2 regions of the Kitasatospora sp. NPDC058063 genome follow, and region 1 is predicted to be linked to the other one. Evidence: riboswitches for the same ligand, from Rfam matches in the RefSeq annotation. Region 1 holds a riboswitch; the other holds the start of a gene.

Region 1 (15,207 bases):
GGAGTACGACGCGACCGTGGTGGCCGACCCGACCGGCATCGCCGGCGAGTCGGAGGCCGGGCTGCGGGTGCTGTACGTGGCGCTGACCCGCGCGACCCAGCGGCTGACCGTGCTCTCCGGCCCGGACGACCTGCCGGACGCGGACGGCGTGCCCGCGCTGCTGCACGGCTGACGGACCGTCGGGTCCCGGCGGTACTCGTCGGGACCCGACGGAAGAAGGCCCCCCACCGGACGGTGAGGGGCCTTCAGACGTTTACGACACCGACCCGCCATGCTCGCCTCGCGGCAAGTGGTCCCTCGAAGGGACGAAGGTTGGGCCCGGGGGCTTGGATCGAGCCGGTGTCCCGTCCAATGTAACGCATCGGCCGGGAGAGGCAAGGAGTGAGCGGCGGGGGACCGGCGGCCATTGGGCGGGATTGTCGGGTCCGCACACTCAATGAACGTTATTTCTGGCTACCCCTTGGAAGGTGCGACGATCGAGGTCTAGCATGCGCGGGCGATGCCTTCAACAAAATGTTGAGCCTGCGGGACAGACGGAAGAAGGAAGCGTCGATGGCGACGGTGCCCAGTGTCTCCAACTCGATCACGGTACGGCTGGAGGTCCCGGCCCGGGGCAACGCCGTCAGTGCGATCACCACGGCCGTGGAGTCCTCCGGCGGGTCGGTGACCGGTCTCGACGTCACCGCCTCCGGCCTGGAGGCGCTGCGGATCGACGTCACGGTGGCGGCCTCCTCGGTCGCGCACGGCGAGGAGATCGTCGAGAAGCTGCGCGCGATCGACGGCGTGTCGATCGGCAAGGTCTCGGACCGCACCTTCCTGATGCACCTCGGCGGCAAGATCGAGATGTCCTCGAAGCTGCCGATCCGCAACCGTGACGACCTCAGCATGATCTACACGCCCGGCGTCGCCCGGGTCTGCATGGCGATCGCGGAGAACCCCGAGGACGCGCGCCGCCTGACCATCAAGCGCAACAGCGTGGCCGTGGTCACCGACGGCTCGGCGGTGCTGGGCCTGGGCAACATCGGCCCCGAGGCCGCGCTGCCGGTCATGGAGGGCAAGGCGGCCCTGTTCAAGCGCTTCGCCGGGATCGACGCCTGGCCGATCTGCCTGGACACCCAGGACACCGACGAGATCGTCGCCATCGTCAGGGCGATCGCCCCGGGCTTCGCCGGGATCAACCTGGAGGACATCTCCGCGCCGCGCTGCTTCGAGATCGAGGCCCGGCTGCGCGAGGCCCTGGACATCCCGGTCTTCCACGACGACCAGCACGGCACCGCGATCGTGGTGCTGGCCGCCCTCACCAACGCGCTGAAGGTGGTCGGCAAGCGGATCGCCGACATCCGCGTGGTGATGTCGGGCGCCGGCGCCGCCGGCACCGCGATCCTCAAGCTGCTGATGGCGGCCGGCGTCGAGCACGCCACCGTGGCGGACGTGCACGGCGTGGTCCACCTGGGCCGCGGGGACCTCAACGAGAACCTGCGCTGGATCGCCGAGCACACCAACCGCTCGGGCCGCACCGGCAGCCTCAAGGAGGCCGTGGCGGGCGCCGACGTCTTCATCGGCGTCTCGGCCCCGAACGTCCTGGACGGCGACGACCTGGCCACCATGGCGGAGGACTCGATCGTCTTCGCGCTGGCCAACCCGGACCCGGAGGTCGACCCGGCCATCGCCCGGCAGACCGCCGCCGTGGTCGCCACCGGCCGCAGCGACTTCCCGAACCAGATCAACAACGTGCTGGTCTTCCCGGGCGTCTTCCGCGGCCTGCTGGACGCCCAGAGCCGCACCGTCAACACCGAGATGATGATCGCCGCCGCCCGGGCGCTGGCCACCACCGTGGCCGACGACGAGCTGAACGCCAACTACATCATCCCGAGCGTGTTCCACAAGGACGTCGCCAAGACCGTCGCCTCCGCGGTGCGCGAGGCGGCCCTGGCGGGGGCCCAGGAGGACCCCGCGCCGGCCCGTCCGACCCCCGGCATCGTCGGCACCCTGGACACCGCCGCGTTCCCCGTCGTCAAGCTCTGACGACCGGGTCGGGCGACGTGTCACAGATCGCTCAAATGTACGAATAGGGGCCATACCCGCCCAGCCCGCCCCGAACCCTTGCGACACAAGGGCGAGGGGCGTGTTTGGGCTTGTCAGTCCTAGGGCGTACCGTAGCCCTGCACGGGGCAGGCGTGTCCGACAAGTACGGAACGTCCCCCTGGTCTTCCGGCGTGTCGTCCCGACCGCCGCCCGCGCCCGGTCCGCCGGAGCCGACGGAGCGTCACACCTCCAACGAGCGGGCGACGTTCGAGTGGCTCGCCCGGGGCCCGATTGGCTTTCTCGGGGCCGGTCGGGGCAGGATTCGTATCCAGGCGGGCGGGTGGGCCTTCGACGGCTCCGGCGCGCGGCATCGGGTACGGACCCGGCCTGCGACCACGCATTGCCTGCATGAGCACAGTGTGCGGACCTGCGGCCCATCCGGGTGCCCCCCGGTGGGAGTACCGATGGGCCCCCGCGCACCGCAAGCGAACAGACCACAGGAGTACACATGAACCGCAGTGAGCTGGTGGCCGCGCTGTCCGAGCGCGCCGAGGTGACCCGCAAGGACGCCGACGCCGTTCTGGCCGCCTTCGCCGAGATCGTCGGCGAGGTCGTCGCCAAGGGCGACGAGAAGGTCACCATCCCCGGTTTCCTGACCTTCGAGCGCACCCACCGCGCTGCCCGCACCGCGCGCAACCCGCAGACCGGCGAGCCGATCCAGATCGCCGCGGGCTACAGCGCCAAGGTGAGCGCCGGCTCCAAGCTGAAGGAAGCCGCCAAGGGCGCTGCCTGAGCCACCCCTTGAACGCCCGAGAGGCCGGACTCCCCACTGGGGAGCCCGGCCTCTCGCCGTTGGAACCGGACCGTCAGGCGTCGACCAGCTGCTCGCTGGGCAGCTCGACGTGGGCGCCCAGGTCGCGCAGCTTGTCCATGAAGTTCTCGTAGCCGCGGTTGATCAGGTCGATGCCGTGCACGGTCGAGGTGCCCTCGGCCGCCAGCGCCGCGATCAGGTACGAGAAGCCGCCGCGCAGGTCCGGGATGACCAGCTCGGAGCCGATCAGCTTGGACGGGCCGGAGACGACCGCGGAGTGCAGGAAGTTGCGGGCGCCGAAGCGGCACGGGGTGCCGCCCAGGCACTCGCGGTAGAGCTGGATGTGCGCGCCCATCTGGTTCAGCGCGCCGGTGAAGCCGAGCCGCGACTCGTACACCGTCTCGTGGACGATGGACAGGCCGGTGGCCTGGGTCAGCGCGACCACCAGCGGCTGCTGCCAGTCGGTCTGGAAGCCCGGGTGCACGTCGGTCTCCAGGGCGATCGCCTTGAGCTCGCCGCCCGGGTGCCAGAAGCGGATGCCCTCGTCGTCCACCTCGAAGGCGCCGCCGACCTTCCGGAAGGTGTTCAGGAAGGTCATCATCTCCAGCTGGCGGGCGCCGCGGACGTAGATGTCGCCCTTGGTCGCCAGCGCCGCGCAGGCCCAGGACGCCGCCTCCAGGCGGTCCGGCAGCGCGCGGTGGTTGTAGCCGTTCAGCTCGTCCACGCCGGTGATCAGGATCGTCCGGTCGGTGCCCAGCGTGATGATCGCGCCCATCTTCTGCAGCACGCAGATCAGGTCGACGATCTCCGGCTCGATGGCCGCGTTGCGCAGCTCGGTGACGCCCTCGGCGAGGACGGCGGTGAGCAGCACCTGCTCGGTCGCGCCGACCGAGGGGTAGGGCAGCTCGATCTTGGTGCCGCGCAGCCGCTGCGCGGCGACCAGGTAGGTGCCCTGCGGGTGCTTCTCGATGGTGGCGCCGAACTGGCGCAGCACCTCGAAGTGGAAGTCGACGGGGCGGCCGCCGATGTCGCAGCCGCCGAGGCCGGGGATGAAGGCGTGGCCGAGGCGGTGCAGCAGCGGGCCGCAGAACAGGATCGGGATCCGCGAGGAGCCGGCGTGCGCGTCGATGTCGGCGACGTTGGCGCTCTCGACGTGCGAGGGGTCGAGGATCAGCTCGCCGTCCTCGTCACCGGTGCGCACGGTCACGCCGTGCAGCTGCAGCAGGCCGCGGACCACCTTGACGTCGCGGATGTCCGGGACGTTGCGCAGTCTGCTGGGGCCCTGCCCGAGGAGGGCGGCGACCATGGCCTTGGGCACCAGGTTCTTCGCACCGCGGACGCGGATCTCGCCTTCGAGCGGATTTCCGCCATGGACCAGCAGGACGTCGTCGGTCATCGTTCTCGCAATCCGGGGTGCCAGAGGAGTCGGAAAGGGCGGCTCCGGGAGAGAGCCGGTGGTGGACCGTTCGTACGGGCGCGTTCGGGCCCCCGGCGAAACCGAGTCGGCACCGTATGGGCGTCCACCAGACGTAGATGGTAGTAGGCGCTCCGTTGGTTCCCGTGAGCCTCTCCCGTGATGGTGCTCTCTCCGGGCCCGCGCCCGCCCCCCGGTGCGGCCGTACGGGTGTTCGTCCGGCGTGGGCGTTAGGGCCGGTCCGGCGGGACTTTGCCGGGTGCGCGGCGTCGGGGCACGCACCTCGCCGCGTTGTCGTCGGTCGCCAATGGCCCCCAGCCTTCGGCCGGGAGGTGCCCCCACCGCAGTGGCTCCCTCCTCCGCCTTGCGATGCACGCACCCCGACGCCGCGCCCTGATCCGACAAGACCCACCGGACGGGCCCTAGGGTGTTGCGGTGTCCGAGCGGTGCCGTTCTGCGGGATCATGTGGGCATGACGGCGGCCCATTCGCACGGAGGCCGGTCCCACACCGGCTGTCTGCTCGTCGCGACGCCCCTGCTCACCGACCCGAACTTCGCGCGGGCGGTGGTGCTGCTCCTCGACCACGATGTCGAGGGGGCGCTCGGCGTGGTCCTCAACCGGCCGACGCCGGTCGAGGTGGGAAGCGTGCTGGACGGCTGGAACAGACTCGTCGGACAGCCGGCCGTGGTGTTCCAGGGCGGCCCGGTGGCGCTGGACTCGGCGCTCGGCCTCGCGGTGGCACCGGGGGAGCCGGGCACCGGCGAGCCGCTCGGCTGGCGCCGGGTGCACGGCGCGATCGGCCTGGTGGACCTGGAGGCGCCGCCCGAGGTGCTGGCCGGGGAGCTGGGCAGCCTGCGGATCTTCGCCGGGTACGCGGGCTGGTCGCCGGGACAGCTGGAGGCGGAGCTGGAGAGCGGCGCCTGGTACCTGGTGGACTGCGAGCCGGGGGACGTCTCCAGCCCCGAGCCGGAACGGCTGTGGCGCGCGGTCCTGCGCCGCCAGCGCGGCCCGCTCGCCCTGCTGGCGACCTACCCGGACGACCCCACGATGAACTGAGCCGACCGGCCCCGCGCCGCGACACTGGCCGGGTTTCCGGAGGCCCCCATAGACTTGGCACCCATGAGCACTCTTGAGCCCGAGCGCGGCCTCGGCACCGGCACCCTGGTCGAGCCCGTCCCACAGGTGTCCCACGGGGACGGCGACCACGAGCGCTTCGCGCACTACGTCCAGAAGGACAAGATCATGGAGAGTGCCCTCTCCGGGTCTCCCGTGGTGGCGCTCTGCGGCAAGGTGTGGGTGCCCGGGCGCGACCCGAAGAAGTACCCGGTCTGCCCCATGTGCAAGGAGATCTACGACGGCATCGGCAAGCCGCAGGGCGGCGACGGCGACAACAAGTAGTCCGCGGCGCCGCGCACAACGCCGTTTTGCATAGCACCAGGGTTTCCCCGGTGGTCTATGCCAATCGCCGGGGCGTGGGCAGGATGTCGGAATGGACCTCATTCCCGCACCGTCGAGTGCCGTTCGCCGCCCGGACGAGGACTACCCGCTCGACGCCGCCACCACGCTGACCGCACCCCCCGCGCTGGCCGACGCCGAGCGCTGGCTGCGGACCGCACTGTCCGCCGCCACCGGGCTGCCGCTCGGCCCGGGCCGGCCGGGTTCGGGCATCGAGCTGGTCGAGGACCGGGCGCTCGCCGCCGAGGCGTACCGGATCACGGTGCGCCCCGGCCACGCCCTGCTCGCCGCGGGCGGCCCGGCCGGAGCGCTGTGGGGCGCGCAGACCCTGCGGCAGCTGCTCGGGCCGGACGCCTACCGCCGCTCGCCGCTGCGCCGCGAGGGCTGGGTCCTGCCCGGGGCCGACATCGCGGACGCCCCCCGGTTCGGCTGGCGCGGTGCGCTGCTCGACGTCGCCCGGCACTTCCTGCCCAAGTCGGACGTGCTGCGCTTCGTCGACCTGCTGGCCGCGCACAAGCTCAACGTGCTGCACCTGCACCTGACCGACGACCAGGGCTGGCGGGTGGAGATCAAGCGCTACCCGAGGCTGACCGGGCGCGGCGCCTGGCGGGAGCGCTCGATGGTCGGCTACCGGGCCGGGCAGCGCCGCGACGACCGCCCGCACGGCGGCTACTACACCCAGGACGACCTGCGCGAGATCGTCGCCTACGCGGCCGCCCGCGGGGTCACCGTCGTCCCGGAGATCGACCTGCCCGGCCACACCCAGGCCGCCGTGTCCGCCTACCCCGAGCTGGGCAACACCGACGTGGTGGACACCTCCGCGCTCGGGGTCTGGACCGACTGGGGGGTGAGCCACAACGTGCTCAACGCCTCCGAGGAGACCCTGCGCTTCTTCGAGGGCGTGCTGGAGGAGGTCCTGGAGCTCTTCCCGTCCGAGTTCATCCACCTGGGCGGCGACGAGTGCCCCAAGGAGCAGTGGAAGGACAGCGCCGCCGCGCAGGCCCGGATACGCGAACTGGGCCTGGCCAACGAGGACGAACTGCAGAGCCACCTCATCCGGCACTTCGACGGCTGGCTGGCCGACCGCGGCCGCCGGCTGATCGGCTGGGACGAGATCCTGGAGGGCGGGCTCGCGCCGGGCGCCGCCGTCTCCTCCTGGCGCGGCTTCGGCGGCGGGGTCGCCGCCGCGAAGGCCGGGCACGACGTGGTGATGTGCCCCGAGCAGCACGTCTACTTCGACCACCGGCAGGCGGACGGACCGGACGAGCCGATCCCGGTCGGATTCGTGCGCACGCTGGAGGACGTCTACCGGTTCGAGCCGGTCCCCGAGCAGCTGGACGAGGTCGCCGCCCGGCACGTGATCGGCACCCAGGCCAACCTGTGGACCGAGTTCATGGACAGCGCCCGGGACATCGACTACCGGGCCTTCCCCCGGCTGGTCGCCTTCGCCGAGGTCGCCTGGTCGGAGCTGCCCGCCGAGCCGGCCGAGCGGGACTTCGCCGGCTTCGAGCAGCGGCTGGCGACGCACCTGAGCGTGCTGGACGCGCTCGGCGTCGAGTACCGCCCGGCCGACGGTCCGCACCCGTGGCAGCGCCGTCCTGGGGTGCTCGGCCGGCCGATCGAGGGCCCGCCGCCGGTGCGGTAGGGGGTATCCCGCGGGTCCTGCCGGACCCGGCGAAGACCCGCGGGAAACGCCCCGGTCCTACCCGTGGGGAACTTCTGAGCGGTCGTCCGACGTCAAGAACTGATGAACATCTGCCCTGGCCCGGAGCGGGTCGGGGCAGATACCGCCCGGTATCAGTCCCAATCGGGCAGTCCCGTTCACCGGTCCCGAAATGATCATCGAGCATTGTGTGCCAGAGTTGCCCAACCCGGCCCGATCGCCCGTACCCTACGGGCCAGGCCGGGCTGCTGACGCAGGACAGTACGGCCGAAGGCCGGCGGGCGGCAGGCGATCGATGAGCAAGTGGAGCACGGTGGGACCCAGGTGAACCGGACGATCATGCTGCCGGCCTCCCTCGACGAGGCCGTCGACGCGCTGGCCGCCGCCCCGGCCGCGGTACCGGTGGCCGGAGCCACCGACCTGATGGAGGCCGTCAACGCCGGCCGACTGCGCCCCGCCGCCCTGGTCGGCCTCGGCCGCATCACCGAACTGCGCGGCTGGCGCTACGAGGACGGCGGCACCGCCGTGCTCGGCGCCGGACTCACCCACGCCCGGATGGACCGCCCCGACTTCGCGGCGCTCATCCCCGCGCTCGCCGACGCCGCCCGCACCGCCGGCCCGCCGCAGGTCCGCAACGTCGGCACCCTCGGCGGGAACATCGTCACCGCCGCCCCGGCCGGCGACACCCTCCCGGTGCTCACCGCGCTGGAGGCCAGCGTCACCCTGGCCCGGGCCGGGGGCACCCGCGAGGTGCCGGTCAGTCACCTGCTCACCGGGCTCGACCCGGTGCGCCCCGGTGAACTGCTCACCTGGGTGCGCGTCCCGCTGCTGCACGCCCCGCAGGTCTTCCTCAAGGCCACCGGCCGCAGCGGACCGGCCCGCGCCACCGCCTCCGTCGCCCTGGTCCTCGACCCGGCCCGGCGCTCGGTGCGCTGCGCCGTCGGGGCCGTCGCGCCGGTGCCGCTGCGCCCGCTGGAGGCCGAGGCCTGGGTGGCCGGCTGCATCGACTGGGACGGCAGCCGGGAGATCGACCCGGCCGCGACCGCCGCCTTCGGCGAGTACGTGGCCGCCGCCTGCGTCCCCGACAACTACGGCGCCGAGGGCGCCTGGGAGGCCGTGACCGAGGGGCCGACCGCGGCCGCGGTTCGGTTGCGGCGTACCGTATCGGTGCTGGCCCGACGGGCACTGGGAAGGGCGCTGAAGTGACCACAGACCCCATCGAGACCCTGGACGCCGACCCGCTTGGCCTCTCCCCGCAGGTCAGCCGCGAGCTGCGCCCGTGCGCCTCGTACACGCTGCGGGTCAACGGTTTCGAACGGCCCGTCACCGACGCGTGGATCGGCGAGAGCCTGCTCTACGTGCTGCGCGAGCGGCTCGGCCTGGCCGGCGCCAAGGACGGCTGCGAACAGGGCGAGTGCGGGGCCTGCTCGGTGCAGGTGGACGGCCAGCTGGTGGCCGGCTGCCTGGTGCCCGCCGCCCTGGCCGCCGACAGCGAGATCAGCACCGTCGAGGGCCTCTCCGCCGCCGGCGGCGCGAGCGCCGTCCAGCAGGCGCTGGCCGCCTCCGGCGCCGTCCAGTGCGGCTACTGCACCCCCGGCATGGCGATGGCGGTGCACGACCTGCTCCAGCGCAACCACCGGCCCACCGAGGTGGAGGCCCGTCAGGCGCTGTGCGGCAACCTCTGCCGCTGCACCGGCTACCGGGGCGTGCTGGCCGCCGTCCAGACCGTCGCGGACGCCCGCGCGGCGGAGGCCGAGGAGGCGGAGGAGGCCGCCGCGCTCGCCGAGGCCGCCGCGCAGGCCGCCGGGCCCGCTCCCGCGGGGCCGGCCGAGCCGGTCGCCGAACCGCCCGCCGACGTGCCGGTGGACGCGCCGGTCGAACCCGGGCAGGCCGTCGAGCCGCCGGTCTACGCCGACGCCGACGCCTGGATCGAGCACGTCCCGCAGCAGCCCGTCGAGGCCCACCCGGTCGCCCACCCCGCGGAGCAGTACCACCCGGAGCAGCACGCCGCCGAGCAGCACCACCCGGCGCAGCCCGCCGTGGAACAGCACGCCATGGAACAGCACGCCGTCGGGCAGGCCCCGGCCGGGCTGCCGTACGGCGGCCCCCAGGGCGGCTACGACACCGGCGTGTACGACACCACCGTGCTGGCCCCGATCCGGGACGACATCCCCGCCCGGATCCCCGCCCAGGCCGCCGACGACCAGGTGTACTACCCGCCGCAGGGCTACCCCGAGCAGCCGTACCAGGCCACCCCCGCGCACGGCACCTACGTGCCCTACCCGGACGGCCACCAGCAGCAGAACGGCTACGACACCGGGTACGACGCCCCGGTCTACGAGCCCACCCCCGCGCACGGGACCCCGCTGCCCGGCTCCGTCTACGACGGCACGCCGCCGCACGGCACCCCGTACGCCGCCCCGCACCCGCACGGTGCCCCGGCCGAGGGCGGCGCCCCGGCCGGTGTCCCGTACGGTGCCACCCCCGCCCACGGCATCCGGCTCCCCGAGGACGACCACGCATCATGACGTCGCCTACCGACATCGGCGCAGCACTCCAGCAGGACGGCGGCGAGGGCGGCGCACCGGAGCCGATCGGCCTGGGCAGCTCCCCGCTGCGCAGCGACGCGCTGCCCAAGGCGCTCGGCATCTACCCGTACGCGGCCGACCTGTGGGCCGAGGGGCTGCTGTGGGGCGCGGTGCTGCGCTCGCCGCACCCGCACGCCCGGATCCGGGGCATCGACACCTCGGCCGCGCTGGCGCTGCCCGGCGTGCACGCCGTGGTCACCGCCGCCGACCTGCCGCCCGGACCGGACGGCACCCCCGACGGCGCCCCGGCCGGGCCGATCGTCGCCGACCGGCCGGTGCTGGCCGCCGGCGTGGTGCGCCACCACGGCGAGCCGATCGCCGCGGTGGCCGCCGACCACCCGGACACCGCCCGGCTGGCGGTCGGCCTGATCGCGGTCGACTACGAGCCGCTGGAGGCCGTCACCGACCCGGAGCAGGCCTTCACCGCGCCGCCGCTGCACCCGGACGGCAACCTGTTCCGCCACCTGCCGCTGCGCACCGGGGACCCGGACGCGGTCGGCGAGATCGTCGTCGAGGGCCTCTACCAGGTCGGCCGGCAGGACCCGGCCCCGCTCGGCGCCGAGGCCGGGCTGGCCGTACCGCGCCCGGACGGCGGCGTCGAGCTGCACCTGTCCTCCACCGACCCGCACGGCGACCGCGACCGCACCGCCGCCTGCCTGGGCCTGGAGCCGGACCGGGTCCGGCTGGTGGCCACCGGCGTGCCCGGCGCCACCACCGACCGCGAGGACCTCTCGTTCCAGGTCACCCTGGCCCTGCTGGCGCTGCGCACCGGCCGCCCGGTGAAGATGACGCTCACCCGCGAGGAGTCCTTCCACACCCACACCTCGCGCCACCCCGCGCTCCTGCGCTACCGCCACCACGCCGACGCCGAGGGCACGCTGGTGAAGGTCGAGGCGCAGATCCTGCTGGACGGCGGCGCCTACGCGGACGTCTCCGCCGAGGCGCTGGCCGCCGCGACGGCCTTCTCGGCCGGTCCGTACGTCTGCCCGAACGTCTTCGTGGACGCCTGGGCGGTGCGCACCAACAACCCGCCGGCCGGCCGGATGCGCGGCGAGGGCGCCCTGCAGGCGTGCTTCGCGTACGAGTCGCAGCTGGACCAGCTGGCCGCCCGGATCGGCGTGGACCCGGTGGAGATCCGCCGCCGCAACGCGATGTCCACCGGCGACCCGCTGCCCACCGGTCAGGCCGTCACCTGCCCGGCGCCGGTGCGCGCCCTGCTGGACGCGGTCGCCGCCGAGCCGCTGCCGGCCCTGCCGGTGGACGACCCGGACGCCGAGTGGCTGCTGCCCGGCGGGCCCGGCGGCGCGGGCGACCCGGCGGCGGTGCGGCGCGGGATCGGCTACGCCGTCGGCATGGTGCACATGCTGGGCGCCGAGGGCGAGGACGAGGTCTCCACGGCGACCGTGCGGGTCAGCGGGGACCACGCCACGGTGATCTGCGCGGCGGTCGACGCCGGGCAGGGCTTCGCCACGCTGGCCCGGCAGATCGTGCAGACCGTGCTGGGCGTCAGCGAGGTCTACATCGCCCCGGCCGACAGCGACCAGTCGATCGCCGGGCCGTCCGCCCGCGGCCGGCACACCTGGGTCTCCGGCGGCGCCGTCGAGCGGGCCGCGCTGATGGTCCGCCACCAGCTGCTGCAGCCGATCGCGGCGAACTTCGGGATGTCGGCGGAACTGCTCCAGATCGCCGACGGCAAGATCACCTCGTACGACGGGGTGCTCGGCATGCCCGTCGCCGAGGCGCTGGAGGGCAAGGAGCTCTGGGCCACCGCGCAGTGCCGCCCGCACCCCACCGAGCCGCTGGACGAGGCCGGGCAGGGCGACGCCTTCGTCTCCATCTCGTTCTGCGCGATGCGTGCGGTGGTGGACGTGGATATCGAGCTGGGCGCCGTGCGGGTGGTCGAGATGACGGTCGCCCAGGACGTCGGCCGGGCGCTGAACCCGCGCCAGATCGAGGACCGGATCGAGGCGGGGGTGGCCCAGGGCGTGGGCCTGGCACTGCTGGAGGACCTGCGGACGGAGGGCGGGGTGCTGCTGAACCCCTCGCTCACCGGCTACCGGCTGCCCACCGCGCTGGACACCCCGGAGGTGCGGATCGCCGCGCTGCTGGAGGAGCGCGACGTGGTGGCCCCGTTCGGCGCGAAGGCGGTCGGGGCCGTGCCCGCGGTGGTCGCCCCGGCGGCCGTCGCCGCGGCCGTGCGCGCCGCCACCGGCCTGCCGGTCGGCCGGCTGCCGATCCGGGCGGAGGACGCCGTCACCGCCTGACCGGGGCTCCCGGGAAAGACCGGGGGGCTCTCGGGAAAGGCGTAACGCAGGGAAAGGAAATTGCCGGCCGACTTTCGGAGTCGACCGGCAATTTCCTTTTCCGGTGAGGCCATGGCGGGAATCGAACCCGCGTGCACCGCTTTGCAGACGGTTCCCTAAGCCACTCGGGCACACGGCCAGTGAATTCATAGTGGCCGATCCGGGGGAGAGGGGTCAATGCCCTTTTGTAAATTCTGTATGGCAAGGTGTGCTACCGTCGGGGACAGGTGGCGGTATTTCCGCCACCCCGGACGAGCGCGTCGTACCCGGTGACGACAAGACGGCGCAGTTCAGCGGCAATCCGGCCGCTGTGGACTGCGGAGGTAGCACCGTCATGGCCTGGCTCGTTCTGATCGTCTCGGGTGTCCTGGAGACCATTTGGGCGGTCGCCCTGGAATCGTCCAAGGGCTTCACCCGCCTCGTTCCCAGCCTCGTCTTCGGCATCGCACTGCTGTTCAGCATGGGCGGCCTGGCGTACGCGATGCGCACCATTCCGATCGGAACCGGCTACGCCGTCTGGGTGGGCATCGGAGCGGTCGGCACCGCGGTCTACGGCATGGCCGTCCTGGGGGATCCGGTGACCATGGCCCGGATCGCCTGCCTGCTGCTGATCGTCTCCGGCGTGGTGGGCCTCAAGGTGCTGCACTGACCTCCGCACTGACCTCCGCCGCGGTCCGGGCCGGGGGCCCGTCCTGGGTCCCGGGCCTGTCCTAGGGCCTGCGACCGAGGAGATCACCGACCGGGGTCAGGGGTCATCGGGGCAGACGGCTCTTACGATGTTACGTATGACCACTGCCTCCCCCACCTCGGTCGACCCCGTACCGATACCCCTCGACGACGACCCCGGTGGTGGGGTCCTCGGCGGCCGCTACCGTGCGCTGACGCTGGGGATCGTCTCGGTGGTCCTGGTGATCGCCTTCGAGGCGACGGCCGTCAACACCGCGATGCCGACCGCCGCCCGCCAGCTGAACGGGCTCGGGCTGTACGCGTTCGCCTTCTCCGGCTACTTCACCACCACCCTGTTCGCCCTGGTCGTCTCCGGCCAGTGGTGCGACCGGAGCGGCCCGCTGCGGCCGCTGTTCAGCGGCATCGCCGTGTTCGGCGTGGGGCTGGTGGTGTCCGGGACGGCACCCGGGATGTGGGTGTTCGTGGCCGGGCGGGCCGTCCAGGGCCTCGGTGGCGGGCTGGTGATCGTCGCCCTGTACGTGGTGGTCGGCCGGGCCTACCCGGAGCGGCTGCGGCCCGCGGTGTTCGCGGCCTTCTCCTCGGCCTGGGTGCTGCCCTCGATCATCGGTCCGCTGGTCTCCGGGGCCGTCACCCAGCACCTGGGGTGGCGCTGGGTGTTCCTGGCCGTGCCGGTGCTGATCCTGCTGCCGCTGGCCGTGATGGGCCCGGCACTGGCCCGCTCCGAGCGCGAGCACCCGGTGGCCAGGGGCGCGGCCTTCGACCGCCGTCGCACCCTGCTGGCCGCGATGGCGGCGGTCGGCGCCGGCCTGCTGCAGTACGCGGGCCAGCGGCGCGACCTGATCGGGTTGGTCCCCGGGATCGCCGGGGCGGCGTTGCTGGTGCCGGCGGTCCTCGGCCTGCTGCCGGCGCGGACCCTGCGGGCCGGCCGGGGACTGCCGGCCGTGATTCTGCTGCGCGGGGTGGCCGCGGGGGCGTTCTTCGCGGCCGAGGCCTTCATCCCGCTGATGATGACCACCCAGCGCGGGCTCTCGCCGACGCTGGCCGGCCTGACCCTGACCAGCGGCGGCCTCACCTGGGCGCTCGGCTCCTGGCTCCAGGGCCGGCCCGGGGCGGAGCGCTACCGCACGGTGATGATCCGGGGCGGCTTCGTGCTGACCGCGGTGGCGATCTCGGGTGCCGCGCTGGTGCTGTTCCCGGCGGTGCCGGCCTGGGCCGCGTCGGTGGCCTGGGGTGTCGGCGGCGTCGGGATGGGGATGGCGATCGCGAGTGTCAGCGTGCTGATGATGAAGCTCTCCACGCCGGAGGACGCCGGGGCCAACTCGGCCGCGCTCCAGATGAGCGACGCGCTGGGCAATGTGCTGCTGACCGGTCTGGCCGGGGTGATGTTCGCGGCGCTGGGCGGCGGCTCGCTCGCCGCCGCCCACGGGGGCGGCGGGGAGGCCGGCTCGCCCGGCGCCTTCGCGGTGATCCTGCTGTCGATGGCCGGGGTGGCGCTGCTCGGCGCGGTGCTCTCCGGGCGGGTGCGGACGAAGGCCTGACGGTCAGCCGGCGGTGGCGCCGGCAGGGGCCGTGGCAGGGGCCGTGGCGGGGGGCGCGGCCCCCGCCGGGGCGCCGAGGAAGGCCTCCCAGCCGCCGGCCGGGGACTGCCCCGGGGCGAGGGTCTGGAGCTTGCGCAGCACCGCCGGGTCCTGGGCGTCCAGCCAGTCGACCAGCTGCCGGAAGGAGACCAGCCGGACCTCCGGCTTGTCCGCGATGGTCCTGAGGACGTCCTCGACGGCGTTCATGTAGATGCCGCCGTTCCACTCCTCGAAGTGGTTGCCGATGACGTACGGCGCCCGGTTGCCGTTGTAGGTGCGGTCGAACCCCATCAGGTAGGCGTCGCGGGCCTGGGTCTGGAAGCCGGGGTGGAGCGCCGGGTCGGCCTTGGTGTTGGGGCCGCACTGGTTGTACATGATGTTGTAGTCCATCGAGAGCACCTGGAAGGTGTGCCCGGGGAACGGGATGGACTGCAGCGGGAGGTCCCACAGCGCGCCGCCCTGGATCTTCTGCGGCCACACCTGGGTGCCGTTGCCGCTGCTGTCGTAGCGCCAGCCGCGCCTGACCGCGGTGGGCAGCAGGTTGCGCTGGCCCTCCAGGCAGGGGGTGCGGCTGCCGATCAGCTCCTTGCGGTAGTCGAAGGGCAGCGCGGGCAGGTCGGTGAAGCCGGTGTTGGTGCGCCAGTTCGTCACGAAGTCCATCGCCTGCTGGATCTCGCTGTCCC
Region 2 (15,207 bases), on a different contig from region 1:
CGCGCCGGTGATCGCCGGACGGCTGGCCGGGCCCGCACGGGTGCCCGTGCTCGGCTCCGCCCTGACCGGCGCCCTGCTCGTCGTGCTCGCCGACACCCTGGGCCGAGTGCTGTTCGCCGGGGTGGAGATCCCCGTCGGCATCGTCACCACCGTCCTCGGCGGTCCCTTCCTGCTCTGGGTGTTGCTCGGCCGCAAGGGCAGCCCCGCCTAAGCCTCTTGGAGTCACTGCTGTGGAAACCCCGCTCGTCGCCCTCTGCTCCGACGACCCCGCCTACCGCCTGGTCACCTTCACCCATCACAACGGCGACTGCGACGGCGTGCTCGCACTGCTGCACACCGTCACCGACAAGGACCGCCACGCCGGGGACCTGACACCGCATCTGATGGAGCGTCAGCCGGATGGGACGTGGGCGATCACCTACCGGCTGCGCGAGGACCACCGCGCCTCCTACCAGCTGTACCCGTTCCACGGCGAGGCCCCCGGCACCACCCGGCCCGACTGGCTGCGCGTCCTCGACCAGGCCCGCCCCGACCCGTACGACACCGAACCCCGGCTGCCCGCCCGCGACGGCCGCCACCCCGCCTCGGTGCTCAGCCTGCCCGCCGCGCCCGCACAGCCGTACGTCGCGCGGCGCGACGGCGTGCCGCGCGGACGGACGCTGGAACACACGGTGGCCGGCCGGCGGATCGACGTCCACCTCCCCGCCGGACACCGGGCGGACGGCGGCCCGTACCCGGTCGCGGTGCTGCTGGACGGCGAGATGTGGGGCGAGGTGCTCTCCGTCGGCGACACCCTCGACAACCTGACGGCCGACGGCGCCATCCCGCCCACCGTCACCCTGCTGGTGCACACCATGGGGCCGAAGCGCCCGGACGACCTGAGCTGCAACCCGGCCTTCATCGACCTCCTAGCCGACCGCCTGCTGCCCTGGGCCGCACAGGAGTTCGGCGCGAGCGGCGACCCGGCCGCCACCGTGATCGCCGGCCAGAGCGCGGGCGGCCTCACCGCCGCCTACGCCGCCTACCGCCGCCCGGAACGCTTCGGCAACGCGCTCTCCCAATCCGGCTCCTTCTGGTGGCCCGACGAGACCGAGTTCGACGCGGGCAGCGAATGGCTGACCCGCCGCCTCGCCGCCGAGGAACGACGGCAGGCCCGCTTCTGGATCGAGGTCGGGCTCCAGGAGTGGATGCTCCTCGCCCAAAACCGCCACCTGCGCGACGTCCTCACGGCCCGCGGCTACGACCTCGCCTACCGCGAGTTCAACGGCGGCCACGACTACGCCTGCTGGCGCGGCGGCCTGGCCGACGGGCTCGCGCACCTGCTCGGGTCACCCGAGGGGATGGTTTCGGGCTGATTCGCATACCTCCAGGCCATCGGGCGTCTAGCGTCGTGCTCCACACCGATTGGCCTGGGGGTACCCGATGAACGCGTCCTCGTCCGCCACACCGCCGCCGATGTCGTGGCAGTACTGCGGCGACCAGCTCAAACTGTGGCGGGCTCGTGCCGGAGTCAGCCGCGAGGATCTGGCGGCCCAGGCCGGGTACGGCATCGAGAGCCTGCGGTCGATGGAGGCGGGCCGGCGCAAGCCGTCGCGGCACCTGTTGCAGGTGGCCGACGAAATGTGCGGTGCGAAGGGGATCCTGGTGGCGGGAGCGGACTACCTGAAGCCGGAGAAGTACCCTCACTTCGCCGAGGAGTACATGCGCTACGAGGCCGATGCCATCGCGCTCCACTGGCACGAGACCGTGCTCATCCCCGGTCTTCTGCAGACCGAGGAGACTGCGAGAGCGCTACTCAGCGCCAACTGGCCTCCACTCGATGACGAGGCGCTCGACGAGCGTGTCATTGCTCGGCTCGCACGACAGGAATTGCTGAAGACACAGACCAAGTCGTTCAACTTCCTGATCGGCGAAGCGGCACTGCAGAAACCCCTCAGCACGAAAGCCGCGCACAAGGACCAGCTACTTCATCTGCTGGCCGCCGGTGAAGCACGCCACATCGTCATCCAGGTCGTACCCGGTGCGGGAGCACACCCGGGCTTGAACGGCCCCTTCATCCTGCTCGACAGCGCCGAACATCAGCGCCTTGCGTATGAGGAGGGACAGGCCATGGGGCTGCTTCACTCCGCCCCGGACAAAGTCGCCTTCCTGAGCCAACACCATGCAATGATCCTTCAGCGGGCCCTCAACCCCGAGGCCTCGGCTGAATTCATCGCCAAGCTGGCGGAGGAACTATGAGCACCGAACTGGCCTGGTTCAAGTCCAGCCACAGTGGCACCCAGGGTGGTGCCTGCGTGGAGATCGCCCTCACTCCGGACGCCGTCCATGTCCGCGATTCCAAGGACAAGACCGGCCCCCAGCTCACCTTCACCGCCGAGGCCTGGGCCGACTTCGTCCAGCTCGCCCGAGACGTCACTCCTCTGGACCGCTGAATCCATCGCTCGTGCTAGCGTCCCCGGGGCGGTGCAGCGGCGCCGGCCCCGGACGAGACGTGCGCCGTACCCGGCCTGCCAAGACGACGCACTGTGGAGGCGTCATGGCCGCTGCCGGTGCACCGATCGCCCGTCCGCTGGACGTGCGGTGGATCCACGGTTCCCCGTCCGCCAAGCACAACACGGACCCGGACATCCAGGTCCACGAGTACGACGAGCACACCGTCATCCTGCGGCAGAACAAGGCGATCAACTACGAGGCCCCGTTCCTGTTCCTGCTCTTCGGGGCGGAGCGGGCGGTGCTGATCGACACCGGGGCGACGGCCGAGGCCGCGTACTTCCCGTTGCGCGCGACGGTCGACGCGCTGGTGGAGGCGTGGCTCGCCCGCAATCCCCGGGACGGCTACAGGCTGCTGGTGCTGCACACCCACCCGCACGGCGACCACGTCGCGGGTGACGGCCAGTTCGCCGACCGGCCCGCGACCACTCTGGTCGGTGCCGATCTGCCCACCGCCTGGCCGTACTTCGGCTTCGACCGGGACGAGGAGGCCGTGGCCCTGGTCGACCTGGGCGGCGGGCGGGTTCTGAAGTGCCTGGCCACGCCGGGGCACCACGAGGCGGCCGTCACGTACTACGACCCGTGGACGGGCTTCCTGCTCACCGGAGACACCGTCTATCCGGGGCGGCTGTACATCAACGACTGGCCGGCCTTCCGACGGACCGTCGAGCGGCTGGTGGCGTTCGCCGGGAGCCACCCGGTGACGTACGTGCTCGGCTGCCACATCGAGATGACCCGCGACCCGGGCGTCGACTACCCGATCCGCACCACCCACCAGCCCGACGAGCCTCCGCTCCAGCTCACCCCCGCCCACCTGGACCGCATCCGGGCGGCCGTCGCCGAACTCGGCGACCGGCCGCGCCGGTACCGGCTGGACGACCTCATCCTCTGGCCGCACGAGTGAACGGGGGTGAACTCCCCGGGCCCCGCGGCCGATCAGTCCCGGTAGGGGACCAGCCGGGTCAGGTCCAGCTCGAATTCGAAGGGCGCGGGGATGCGGAGCTTCTCGCCGAACTCCCTTTCCGTCCTGGTGTGGTAGCGGTCGCGGTTGGGTTCGGAGAACAGGGTCACCGTCTTCTGCCGGGGGTCCACGATCAGGTAGAGCGGGAAGCCCATCCGCGGGTAGTCGCGGACCTTCCCGCTCCAGTCGTTGTCCGGGTTGGACGGCGAGCCGATCTCGACCGCGATCAGCGCCAGGTCGGCGGGGATCTCGCGGCCCAGCTCGATGATGTCCTCGGGCAGGTAGGTGAGGTCCGGGTTGCGGACGGAACCGACCTCCGGCGAGGAGAGGTCACTGTTCCCCGTCGGGAAGTAGCCGGGAGGACAGTGCGCCTCGAACTGGCGCTGGACGATCGCCAGGTTGAGCTGGTGAATCGATGATGGTGACGTCTGCATGACGATGATGTCACCGGACAGCTCGACCTTGTAGCCGTCCGGCAGGCTGCGACGGGCCTCTTCGAGCAGACGGTAGTGCTGAGGGTTCATGGGCTCTCCTCCGGTGCTCCGACCACCGTAGGGCAGTAGGAGCACCGGAGGACCATGGACCGCACCGGCGTCATTCCTCCGGGGGTGGGCCCGGGGCGTCGGCGGGGAGGCGGGCGGCCAGCAGCGCGCCGGCGGCGACCAGGGCGGCTGTCAGGAGGAGGGCGAGGCGGTACGGCCCGACACCCGTGCCGTCGCCGAGCGCACCGATCAGCGCGGCGGTGGCCGCGATGCCCAGCGCCCCGCCGAGGGTGCGCAGGATGGTGAACAGGCCCATCGCGCGGCCCATGGCGGGCGGCGGGACGTCGGCGAAGCCGGCGATCTGGACGGTGAGGACGGCGGTGCCCAGGATCAGGCCGACGCAGAACATCAACACCCGTACGCCCCAAGGGTTCTCGGCGAAACCGAGGGAGGCGAGGACGACCGCCGCCAGCAGCAGGCATGGCAGGGCGAGCCGGCGCGGGCCGAGCCGGGGCAGCAGGCGGTCGACCACCTGCGAGGCGGCCATCAGGCCGATCGCCTCGGGGAAGACGCTCAGCCCGGCGTCCAGGGCGGTGGCGCCGCGCGCCGCCTGGTAGAGCAGCGGCAGCACGAACAGCGCGCCCATCAGCCCGGCCGAGGTCAGCAGGGCGAGCCAGCTCGCCGCGCCGAAGGTGCGGTCGGCGAGCAGCCGCAGGTCCACCAGCGGTTCGGGGGCGCGGAGTTGGTGTCGTACGGCCGCCCCCAGCAGGGCCAGGCCGAGCAGTCCACCGAGGGCCACGCCCGGGGAGGTCCAGCCGTGCGCCGGGCCGAAGCCGAGGGCGTAGGTCAGCAGGCCGAGGCCGGGCGTGGCGAGCAGGAATCCGGTGGTGTCGAAGCGGCCGGCCGGGGGCTCCTGTTCGCCGCGCAGGCCGACCAGCCCGATGAGCACGGCGGCGATCCCGATCGGCACGTTGACCAGGAACAGCCAGTGCCAGGAGAGGTGTTCGGTGAGGAAGCCGCCGAGCGGCGGCCCGAGGGCGGGCATCAGCGCGGTCGGGACGATCAGGATGCGGCCCAGGCCCGCCCGCTCGTGCGGGGCGAAGGCCCGGAACAGCAGGGTCATCCCGACCGGGGTGAGCAGCCCGCCGGCCACGCCCTGGACGGCCCGGGCCGCCGACAGCGTACCCAGACCGGGTGCCGCCGCGCAGAGCGCGGAGGCGAGCGTGAAGGCGGCGAGCGCGCCGAGGAAGACCCGCTTGACGCCGTACCGGTCGCCGAGCCAGCCGGCCACCGGCAGGCCGAGGGCGAGGCCGACCAGGAAGGCGGTCTCCACGGCGTTGGCCGCCGAGACGGGCCGGCCGAAGTCCTCGGCGATGCTGAACAGCGCCGGGTTGACGATCGTCGAGTCCAGGCCGTTCATGCACATCGCGGCCGTGTAGACGACCACCACGGCGGCGCGCCCCGCGAGCAGGGGGCGCGCCGGGGCCTCGGCGCCGGGGGTGGCGGGTGGGGTCACAGGGTGGTCCAGTTCGCGGTGATCCACTCCAGGGCGGCCGGGCGCTCGCACGGGCCGTGGGCGATGCTCCAGCCGGCCGGGACGGCGGCGAAGGCGGGCCACAGGGAGTGCTGTCCCTCGGGGTTGACGAGCGCGAGGAACTCGCCGTCGGCGTCGAAGGGGTTGGCGGGGGCGTCACTCATCGGTGGTCTTCTCCATCGTCGGTCTTCTTCGGGAGGTCGGCGAGGTGGTCGGCGATCACGCTCGCGATGTGCGCGATCGGGGCGGGCAGGGTCATGTCCTTGTGGGAGCAGGCCACGTTCGTGTTGGCGATCCGGCCGGACACGTACAGCTCCCAGAGCTCGGGCACCAGGGTCTCGTCGATGGTGTCGACGGTGGCCCGGAAGAACAGCACGTCGCCGTCGAAGCGGCGGTGGTCGTAGCCGCGCACCAGGTGGTTGGTGTTGAGGTAGATCTCGTTCAGCGCGGCCACGGTGGCCTCGTCGAGCCCGGCGAGCGGACTGCCCTCGCGGCGCAACAGCTCGGTGACGGGGCCGAGTTCGAGCGGACGCCCGTCGAGGTCCTCCGGCCCGAAGCCACCCATGGTGAGCAGCGCCTCCAGCGCCTCGGCCCGGTCCGGGACGGGCAGCTCGCGGAACCCCTCGGCGGGGTAGGCGTCCAGGATCGCGAGCAGTTCCACGTCCTGGCCGAGTTCCTGGAGGCGGACGGCCACCGCGTGCGCGATGATCCCGCCGGTGGACCAGCCGAGCAGCCGGTACGGGCCCTCGGGCTGGACCTCGCGCAACCGGTCGGCGTAGTGCGCGGCCAGCTCCTCCAGCGTCGCGGGCAGCGGGAGTCCGGCGGTGGCGGCGCCGACGCCCTGGGCCTGGAGGCCGTAGATCGGCACCTCGCCGGGCAGGTTGCGGATCAGTCCGGTGTAGCACCAGCTGAGGCCGCCGGCCGGGTGGACGGCGAACAGCGGGCGCTGCCGGCCGGGGGCGACGGGCCGCAGCGGGAGCAGCACGTCCAGGGCGTCGGTGTCCGGTGCGCCCGCGGCGAGGGCGGCATCCAGGGCGGCCACGGTGGACGCCTGGAACAGGGCGCCGATGCCGACCTCCAGTCCGAGCACCTCGCGGATCCGCCCGGCGAGGCGCACGACCAGCAGCGAGTGCCCGCCGAGCGCGAAGAAGTCGTCCTCGACGCCGACCGAGGCCACGCCCAGCACCTCGGCGAACAGTTCGCACAGCTGCTGCTCGCGCGGGGTGCGCGGCGGGCGGCCGGCGCCCGCGGCGGGGGCCTCGGGGGCGGGCAGGGCCCGGCGGTCGAGCTTGCCGTTGGCGGTCAGCGGGAGGCGGTCGAGCAGGACGACGGCGGACGGCACCATGTGGACGGGCAGTCCGGCGGCGGCGTGGGCGCGCAGCTCGTCCGGGGCGGCGCCGTCGGCCACCGCGTAGCCGACCAGCCGCTTGTCCCCCGGCACGTCCTCCCGGACCACCACGGCGGCGTCGGCGACGGCCGGGTGCGCGGCCAGCACGGCCTCGATCTCGCCGAGTTCGATCCGGAAGCCGCGCAGCTTGACCTGCTGGTCGGCGCGGCCGAAGTACTCCAGCACGCCGTCGGCGCGGCGCCGGGCGAGGTCCCCGGAGCGGTACATCCTGGTGCCGCGCTCGCCGAACAGCTCGGCGTACGGGTCGGCGACGAAGCGGGTCGCGGTCAGCTCGGGGCGGCCGAGGTAGCCGCGGGCCAGGCCCGCCCCGGCCACGTACATCTCGCCCGTGACGCCGGGCGGGACGGGCTGGAGGTGCTGGTCGAGGACGTAGACCCGCAGGTCAGGGATGTTGACGCCGATGGTGCTGCTGCTCCCGGCGGCGGCGCTCGCCCGGTCGAGGGCGATGTACGAGACGTGCACGGTGGTCTCGGTGATGCCGTACATGTTGACCAGCACGGGGGCGTCCTCGGCGTGCCGGTCGTACCAGTCGTCCAGCCGGGCGAGTTCGAGCGCCTCACCGCCGAACACCACGTAGCGCAGGGCGAGTTCGCTGCCGGGACGGTCCCGGTCGGCGGCACTGAGCTGGTAGAAGGCGGACGGCGTCTGGTTGAGCACGGTGACCCGCTCGCGGGCGAGCAGCTCCAGGAAGGCCGCCGGGTCCCGGCTGACCAGGTGCGGGACGACGACCAGCCGGCCGCCGTGCAGCAGGGCGCCCCACAGCTCCCAGACCGAGAAGTCGAAGGCGTAGGAGTGGAACAGCGTCCACACGTCCTCGGCTCCGAAGCCGAACCAGTGGTCGGTGGCGCCGAACAGCCGGACCACGTTGCGGTGGGTGACGGGCACGCCCTTGGGCCGGCCGGTGGAGCCGGAGGTGTAGATGACGTAGGCGGTGTCCTCGGCGCGCAGCGGGCGGGTGCGCTCGTGCTGGGCCAGTGGGACGGCCGGGTGGCACTCGGACTCCGGGCCGTCGACCAGGAGTTGGCGCACCTCGTGGGCGGGCAGCCGGGGCGCGGTGGCCCGGTCGGTGAGCAGGGCGGCGGGGGTGGCGTCGGCCAGCATGTAGGCGAGCCGGTCGGCCGGGTAGTCGGGGTCGAGCGGCAGGTACGCGGCGCCGGACTTGGCCACCGCCAGTAGGGCGACGACCAGTTCGAGCGAGCGCGGCAGGGCGAGCGCGACGATGGTGCCGGGGCCGATGCCCTCGGCGGCGAGCAGCCGGGCCAGCCGGTCGGCGCGGGCCCCGAGTTCGGCGTAGTCGAGCTGCTCGCCCTGGTAACCGACCGCGACGGCGCGGGGGTTGGCGGCGGCGGCCGCCTCGAACAGCTCGGGCAGGGTGGCGTCCGAAGCCGTCTCCACCGACGGGCCGTTCCACTCGACCAGGGCGCGCCGCCGCTCCTCCTCGCCGATCAGCGGCAGCCGGCCGATCGGGGTGTCGGGGGCGCTCGCGGCAGCGGTGAGCAGCCTGGTCAGGCGCTCCGCGAGCGCGGCCGCGGTGGCGGCGTCGAAGAGGTCGGTGCGGTACTCCAGGAAGCCGCCGATGCCGCCGCCGGGCAGTTCGCCGGCGTTGAGGGTGAGGTCGAACTTGGCGGTACCGCTGGGGATCGCGGCGATGTCGGCGGTGAGGCCGCCGCCCAGGGCGATCCGCTCGTCCGGGCGGCTCTGCCAGGCGAGCATCACCTGGAACAGCGGGTGCCGGGCGAGCGAGCGGGCCGGGTTGAGCTCCTCGACCAGCCGGTCGAAGGGCAGTTCGGCGTTCTCGTGCGCGGCGAGCACGGTGGCGCGGACCCGGGCGAGCAGCTCCCGGAAGGTGGGGTCGCCGGACGTGTCGGTGCGCAGCACCAGCGAGTTGACGAAGTAGCCGACCAGTGCGGCGGTCCGCTCGTCCTCGCGGCCGGCCACCGGGGTGCCGACCGGGACGTCCGTGCCGGCGCCGTGCCGGGTGAGCAGGGCGGCGAGACCGGCCTGGACGGCCATGAAGACGGTGCTGCCGGCGGCCCGGGCGAGCCCGGCCAGGGCGCTGTGCGCCTCGGCGCCGAGCGCGAAGGGAACGGTGGCGCCCCGGTGGCCCGCCACGGCCGGGCGGGGGCGGTCGAGGGGCAGCTCCAGCTGGTCGGGCAGTCCGGCGAGCGCGGCACGCCAGTGGTCCGCCTGCCGGACGGCGAGCGCGCTGGGCGCCTCGGTGGTGCCGATCCGCTCCCGTTGCCAGGCCGCGTGGTCGGCGTACTGGACGGTGAGCCGCGGCAGTTCGGGGTCCAGTCCGGCGATCCTGGCGGTGTAGGCGGCGGCCAGGTCGCGCAGCAGCGGGGTGGTGGAGGCGCCGTCGCCCGCGATGTGGTGGAGCAGCAGGAGCAGGGTGTGCTGGTCCGCACCGCCGGTGGGCGGGGTGGATCCGCCGGCCGCGGCGGGCCCGGTGAACAGTGTGGCGCGCAGCGGAGGTTCGGCGGTCAGGTCGAAGGCGTACCGGACTGACTCGGCCAAGTCGCCGTTTCCGTCGTGGAGTTCGATGCCCGCAGCGGGCAGGATGCGCTGGTAGGGGCTGCCGTCCGCCTCCTCCCCGTAGACGGTGCGCAGGACTTCGTGCCGGGCGACGAGGTCGCCGAGGGCGAGGGTGAGGGCGTGCCGGTCGAGCGGGCCGGTGAGGGTGAGCGCCAGCGGGATGTTGTAGGTCGGGCTGGGGCCTTCGAGACGGTGCAGGAACCAGAGGCCGCGCTGGGCGGGCGAGAGCGGCATCCGCTCGGTGCGCGGCACGGGCACCGGGACGGAACGCCGCTCCTCGGGCTCCGCGGCCGGGCCGGCCGCCCCGCCGAGCAGGGCCGCGAGGCCGGCCGGGGTCGACTGCCGGAACACGTCGGCGAACCCGACCGGGGCGGCGAAGGTGTCGCGCAGCCGGGCGGCCAGGCGGCCGGCGAGCAGCGAGTGGCCGCCGAGGTCGAAGAAGGAGGCGTCCCGGCCGGGCGCCTGCGGCAGACCGAGGACCTCGGCGAACAGGCCGCAGACCAGTTCCTCCTGGGGCGTGGCCGCCGCCGCGCCCTCGGTGGTGACGGCCGGCTCGGGCAGGGCGCGGTGGTCGAGCTTGTCGTGAGCGGTGCGCGGCAATTCGTCCAGCAGCAGGACGGCCGCCGGGACCATGTGCGCGGGCAGCCGGGCGGCGAGCGCGGCGCGCAGCCCGTCCGGGTCGGGCCTGCTGCCGCTCTCCGGGACGGCGTAGCCGAGCAGCCGCTTGCCCTGCGGTCCGGGGCGGGCGATCACCACGGCCTGGGCGACGCCGGGCAGTTCGGCGAGGACGGCGGCGATCTCGCCGGGTTCGATCCGGAAGCCGCGGATCTTCACCTGGTCGTCGGCCCGGCCGAGGAACTCCAGGGTGCCGTCGGGGCGGCGCCGGGCGAGGTCGCCGGTGCGGTACATCCGGCCGCCGGGCGGGCCGAACGGGTCGGCGAGGAAGCGTTCGGCCGTGAGGTCGGGGCGGCCGAGGTAGCCGCGGGCCAGGCAGGCGCCGGCCACGTACAGCTCACCGGTGACGCCGTCGGGAGCGGGGCGCAGCGAGCCGTCCAGGACGTAGGCGCGCGAGCCGCGCACCACCCGGCCGCGCGGGGCGCCGTCCGGACCCGGGGTCCAGGCGTAGGCGTCGACGGTGGTCTCGGTCGGGCCGTAGAGGTCGACCGGGTGCAGACCGGGGACGGCGGCCAGGCGCTGCCAGAGGGCGGGCGGGGTGGCCTCGCCGCCGACCACGAGGACGGACGGGCGGTGCCGTCCCTCGTCCAGGATGCCTTCGGCGAGCAGGACTTCGAGGTAGGAGGGGGTGAGGTCGAGGTAGTCGATGCGCTCCCGGTCGAGGTGGGCGGCGAGCGCGGCCGGGTCGCGGTAGGTGGCGTCGTCCAGCAGGTGGAGCTCGTGGCCGTGGACCATCCAGAGCACCGGGTCCCAGGAGGCGTCGAAGGCGAAGGAGGCGCTGTGGGCGACGCGCAGCCGGTCCCGGCCGGTGCGGCGCACGGCGGGGGCGATGTGGTCCTCGCCGAGGCCGGCGTGCAGGTTGGCCAGCGAGGCGTGGGTGACCACCACGCCCTTGGGGCGGCCGGTGGAGCCCGAGGTGTGCAGCACGTAGGCGGGCTGGTCGAGTCGCGGGGCGGGCAGGGCAGGCACGGGCTCGCGGTCGGGGCCGGGCTCGCGGTCGGGGCCGGGCTCGCGGTCGGGGCCGGGCTCGCGGTCGGGGCCGGGCTCGCGGTCGGGGCCGGGCTCACCGTCGGCCCCGGGCTCACCGCCGGGCCCGGCGTCGGCCGGTTCCGGCCGGACGGTGGGCAGGTCGGCGGGCAGGCCGAGCCCGGCGAGGGCCTCGGCGGTGCCGACCGCGCAGACCGGGCGGGCGTCGGCCAGGACGGCGGCCAAGCGCTGCGCGGGGTGGGCGAGGTCGAGGGAGACGCAGGCGCCGCCCGCCTTGAGGACGGCGAGCATCGCGACCAGGGTGTCGGTGCCGCGCGGCAGGGCGATCGCGACCGGCGCCCCGGCCCGGACGCCCAGGGCGGTCAGGCGGAGGGCGAGCCGGTCGGCGGCGGCGTCGAGCTGCCGGTAGGTCAGCGCGCTCGAACCGGAGCGGACGGCGACGGCGTCCGGGGTGCGGGCGGCCCGGGCGGCGAACAGCTCGGGCACGGTCCGCTCGGCCGGGGGCTCGGTGCGGCCCTCGGTGGCGCGGCGCAGGCCGTCCGGGTCGAGCAGGTCGATCCGGGCGATCGGCGTCCGCGGGTCGGTGAGCAGCAGCTCGGCGAGGGCGTCGAGGTAGCGCAGCAGGCCGTCGCGGTGGGCGGCGACCGAGGCGGGCCCGTAGCGGGCCGGGTCGGCGTCGACGACCAGGCGCAGCGCGCCGTCCGGGCCGGGCGAGACGTTCAGGGCGAGGTCGTCCACCGGGCCGGCGGCGAGGTTGCGGACGGTGCCGGGCAGGCCGGCCAGGTCGAGGTCGCTCTCGAAGGCCTTGATGTTGACCATCGGGCCGAACAGGGCGCGGCGGTCGCCGGTGCGGCCGAGGTCGCGGCGCAGTTCCTCCAGCGGGTAGCGCTGGTGGCGGCGGACGGCGCGCAGCTCGCGGACCACGGCGCGCAGCAGTGTCTCGGCGCTGTCGGCGGGGCGCACGGCGAGGCGCAGCGGGAGCACGTTGGCGGCGGCCACGGGGGTGCGCAGGGCGGCCGGCCCGCGCCGGTTGGCGAGCGGCAGGCCGAGGACCACGTCCTGGGCGCCGGTCAGGCGGTGCAGGTATCCGGCGGCGGCGGCGAGGAGCAGTTCGGCCCAGGTGGCGCGGACGGCGTCGGCGGCGCGCTCCAGGCGGTCGCGGGTGCCGGCGGGCAGGTCGGCGGTGAGGCGGACCGCCTCACCGGGCACGGCGTCCCGGTCGGCGGCGGGCTCGGCGGGCTCAGCGGGATTACCGGACCGGGCGGGCTCGGGGGTTCCCGGGAGGGCGGCCGGGGTGTCGGCGCCGGCCATCCGGGCGGACCAGTGGGCGCGGTCGGCCTCGTACTGCGCGCTCCCGCGGTACGCGGCCTCCTCGGCGGCGGCCTCGGCGAGTCCGGCGAAGGGGCTCGGGGCGGGTTCGGCTCCGGTGACGCGGGCGGCGTAGAGGGCGGCGATCCGCTCGCCGAGGAGGGTCAACGCGTAGGCGTCGACGGCGAGGTGGTGGATGCGGCGGTACCAGATCCGGCGGTCCTCGGCGAGGCGGATCAGCGCGTGGGTGAACAGCGGGCCCTCGGCGAGGTCGGCCGGGCGGGCGAGGTCGGCGCGCATCCAGGCCTCGGCCTCGGCGGCCGGGTCTGCGGCGGCCCGCAGGTCGAGGCGGTGCAGCGGCCAGCGGCGGCCGGGGCGCAGCCGCTGGCGCGGTGTGCCGTCCGGGCCGGTGACGACGACGGCGCTCAGCGCCTGGGCCTCGTCCACCGCCTGCCGCAGCGCTTGTTCGAACCGGTCCTCGTCGAGCGGGCCGGTGATCTCGACCGCGTCGCCGGTGTTGTAGACCGGGCTCGCGGGGTCGAGGGCCTGGGCGTACCAGATCGCGGCCTGGGCGGCGAGCAGGGGGACCTCGGCGGTCTGGCTGTCGGCGATCTGGGTTTCGACGGCAGGCATGGGGTGGAGAGCTCCTCGGGGATCCGGAACGCCTTACTTAGGTTAGCCTAATCTAACTTCATATGATCTGGTCAACGGCCCCGCACGGACGGGCCCCTGACAACCCGGAGACGCCACCCATGCCCCCGACCGAGCCGCCGACCACTCCCCCCGCCGAGGCCAAGCAGGCCGTGCGCGACCGCGTCCACGCCCACCGGGCCGAGCTGCTCGCACTCAGCCGCCGCATCCACGCCCACCCCGAGACCGCCTTCGAGGAGCACCTCGCGGCCGCCTGGTGCGCCGAACTGCTGCGCACACACGGCTACTCGGTCACCGCACCCGCCCACGGCCTGGCCACCGCGTTCGACGCGCGCCTCGGCAGCGGACCGGTCACCGTCGCGCTGGTCTGCGAGTACGATGCACTGCCCGAACTCGGCCACGCCTGCGGGCACAACCTGATCGCCGCCGCCGGGATCGGCGCCGCAATCGGGCTCGCCCCGCACGCGGACCGGCTCGGGCTCACCGTCCGGGTGATCGGCGCCCCCGCCGAGGAACGCGGGGCCGGCAAGGCGCTGCTGCTGGAGGCCGGGGCGTTCGACGGGGTGGACGCCGCGATGATGGTCCACCCCTGCCCCGTCGAGATCGCCGACTTCCGCTCCTTCGCGCTCGGCACGCTGTCCGTCCGCTACACCGGGCGCGCCGCCCACCCGAGCCTCGACCCCCACCGGGGGCGCAACGCCGCCGACGCGCTCACCGTCGCCCAGGTCGCCATCGGGCTGCTGCGCCAGCAACTCCCGCCGCAGTGGCGGGTGCACGGCATCACCACGGCGGCCGGGACGGCGCCGAACCTGATCCCGGACAGCGCGAGCGCCGAGTACGAGATCCGGGCCTCGGCGGCGGAGGACCTCGCCGAGCTGCGCTCCCGGGTCGAGGACTGCTTCCGCGCCGGGGCGCTCGCCACCGGCTGCGAGGTGGAACTGACCCGGCCCGAACCGGACTACCTGGACATGCGCTCCGACGCCCGGTTGCTGGCACTGTGGCGGGCCAACGCGGCGGCGCTCGGCCGGCCGGAACCGGTCGAGAGCGGACCCTTCGCCTGTACGGACATGGGGAACGTGTCGCACGCGGTGCCGTCCATCCATCCGGTGCTGGACATCACCGGCGGCGCGTGCGCCCCGCACGAGGCGGCCTTCGCCGAGGCGGCGCTGGGCATGGAGGCGGAGCGGGCGGTGCTGGACGGCGCGGTGGCGATGGCGTGGACGGCGGTGGACCTGGCAGTCGGCCTGGCGGTGGACCCGGCGGCGCGTCCGGCGACCGAGGCCGCGGCGGGCGGGGTGCGCTGACCGACGGGGTGCGCTGACCGACGGGGGACGGCCGACAGCTTTCAGCGAACAGATGATGAAATCTGTCATCTGAACTCTGTTCGCTGAAAGTTGTTACCCGAAGTCCGTCGACTGCCGCACGCCGTAGCGCCCGGCCGCACGCCCTCACCCGCCTAGCAGCACCCCCGGCGCCACCCGCACCGCCGTCACGCCCAGCTTCCGCACCAGCTCCCCGACCTCGCCCTCCAGCCACGGGTCGGCCAGCACCACGGCGGCACCCGTCCGCAGCGGCCACAGGTACTCCCAGAGCGGCAGGCCCAGGTGGAGCACCCGGTCGCCCGGCCCGAGCGGGTGCTCGGCCTGGAGCTCGCGCACCCGGCGGTCCGCCTCGGCGTGGGTGAGCCGCACGGCGGTCGGGCGCCCGCCCGGGCCGTACCCGACGCAGAGCAGGTGGTGCGGGGTCAGCGCCCTGGGCGGGTCGGTGGGCAGCTCGCCGTCCGTCTCCAGCCCGGCCAACGCCCCCGGCACCCCCTCCCCCAGCACGCAGACCGGCGCGTTCTCCGCCAGCAGCCGCTCCCGCCGCCCGGGCGTGTCCGCCGGGTCCAGCGGGAGGTACGCCGCGCCCGACTTCGCCACCGCCAGCAGCGCCGTCAGCAGCTCCGCCGGACGCCGGAGGCCCGCCAGGCCGACCACCGCGCCCGGGCGGGCCCCGCGGGCGGCCAGGGCGCGCGCCAGCCGGTTGGCCGCGGCGTTCAACTCCCGGTAGCTGACGGTCTCCCCGTCCGCGAGCACCAGCGCCGGCGCGTCCGGCGTCCGGGCCGCCTGCGCCTCGACCGGACCCACCGCGGTGGTCGCCGGGTACCGCACCGTACGCCGGGGCAGTGCGGGCAGCT

Evidence for each region. A riboswitch is a leader RNA that binds a small molecule or an ion and turns the genes downstream of it on or off. The one in region 1 is predicted to bind guanidine.
Region 2: linked by a shared signal. The riboswitch ahead of ACFVUY_RS04665 (MBL fold metallo-hydrolase) and the one ahead of ACFVUY_RS24945 (DMT family transporter) in region 1 are both predicted to bind guanidine.

The regions. Positions count from the first base shown of each region.
Region 1 covers NZ_JBHVSD010000015.1:17,043-32,249, forward strand. The annotation lists gene ACFVUY_RS24890 (HelD family protein) at 1-172, shown strand, start outside; gene ACFVUY_RS24895 (NAD-dependent malic enzyme) at 553-2,025, shown strand; gene ACFVUY_RS24900 (HU family DNA-binding protein) at 2,534-2,818, shown strand; gene murA (UDP-N-acetylglucosamine 1-carboxyvinyltransferase) at 2,892-4,232, opposite strand; gene ACFVUY_RS24910 (YqgE/AlgH family protein) at 4,723-5,307, shown strand; gene ACFVUY_RS24915 (DUF3039 domain-containing protein) at 5,371-5,649, shown strand; gene ACFVUY_RS24920 (beta-N-acetylhexosaminidase) at 5,741-7,351, shown strand; gene ACFVUY_RS24925 (FAD binding domain-containing protein) at 7,709-8,575, shown strand; gene ACFVUY_RS24930 (2Fe-2S iron-sulfur cluster-binding protein) at 8,572-9,897, shown strand; gene ACFVUY_RS24935 (xanthine dehydrogenase family protein molybdopterin-binding subunit) at 9,894-12,221, shown strand; tRNA gene ACFVUY_RS24940 (tRNA-Cys) at 12,328-12,399, opposite strand; guanidine-III (ykkC-III) riboswitch at 12,485-12,550, shown strand; gene ACFVUY_RS24945 (DMT family transporter) at 12,595-12,909, shown strand; gene ACFVUY_RS24950 (MFS transporter) at 13,046-14,485, shown strand; gene ACFVUY_RS24955 (hypothetical protein) at 14,489-15,207, opposite strand, start outside.
Region 2 covers NZ_JBHVSD010000002.1:190,958-206,164, reverse strand. The annotation lists gene fhuB (Fe(3+)-hydroxamate ABC transporter permease FhuB) at 1-211, shown strand, start outside; gene fes (enterochelin esterase) at 231-1,355, shown strand; gene ACFVUY_RS04675 (helix-turn-helix domain-containing protein) at 1,423-2,238, shown strand; gene ACFVUY_RS04670 (DUF397 domain-containing protein) at 2,235-2,432, shown strand; guanidine-III (ykkC-III) riboswitch at 2,458-2,525, shown strand; gene ACFVUY_RS04665 (MBL fold metallo-hydrolase) at 2,537-3,394, shown strand; gene ACFVUY_RS04660 (Uma2 family endonuclease) at 3,427-3,975, opposite strand; gene ACFVUY_RS04655 (DHA2 family efflux MFS transporter permease subunit) at 4,046-5,449, opposite strand; gene ACFVUY_RS04650 (MbtH family protein) at 5,446-5,631, opposite strand; gene ACFVUY_RS04645 (amino acid adenylation domain-containing protein) at 5,628-13,013, opposite strand; gene ACFVUY_RS04640 (M20 family metallopeptidase) at 13,133-14,335, shown strand; gene ACFVUY_RS04635 (AMP-binding protein) at 14,480-15,207, opposite strand, start outside.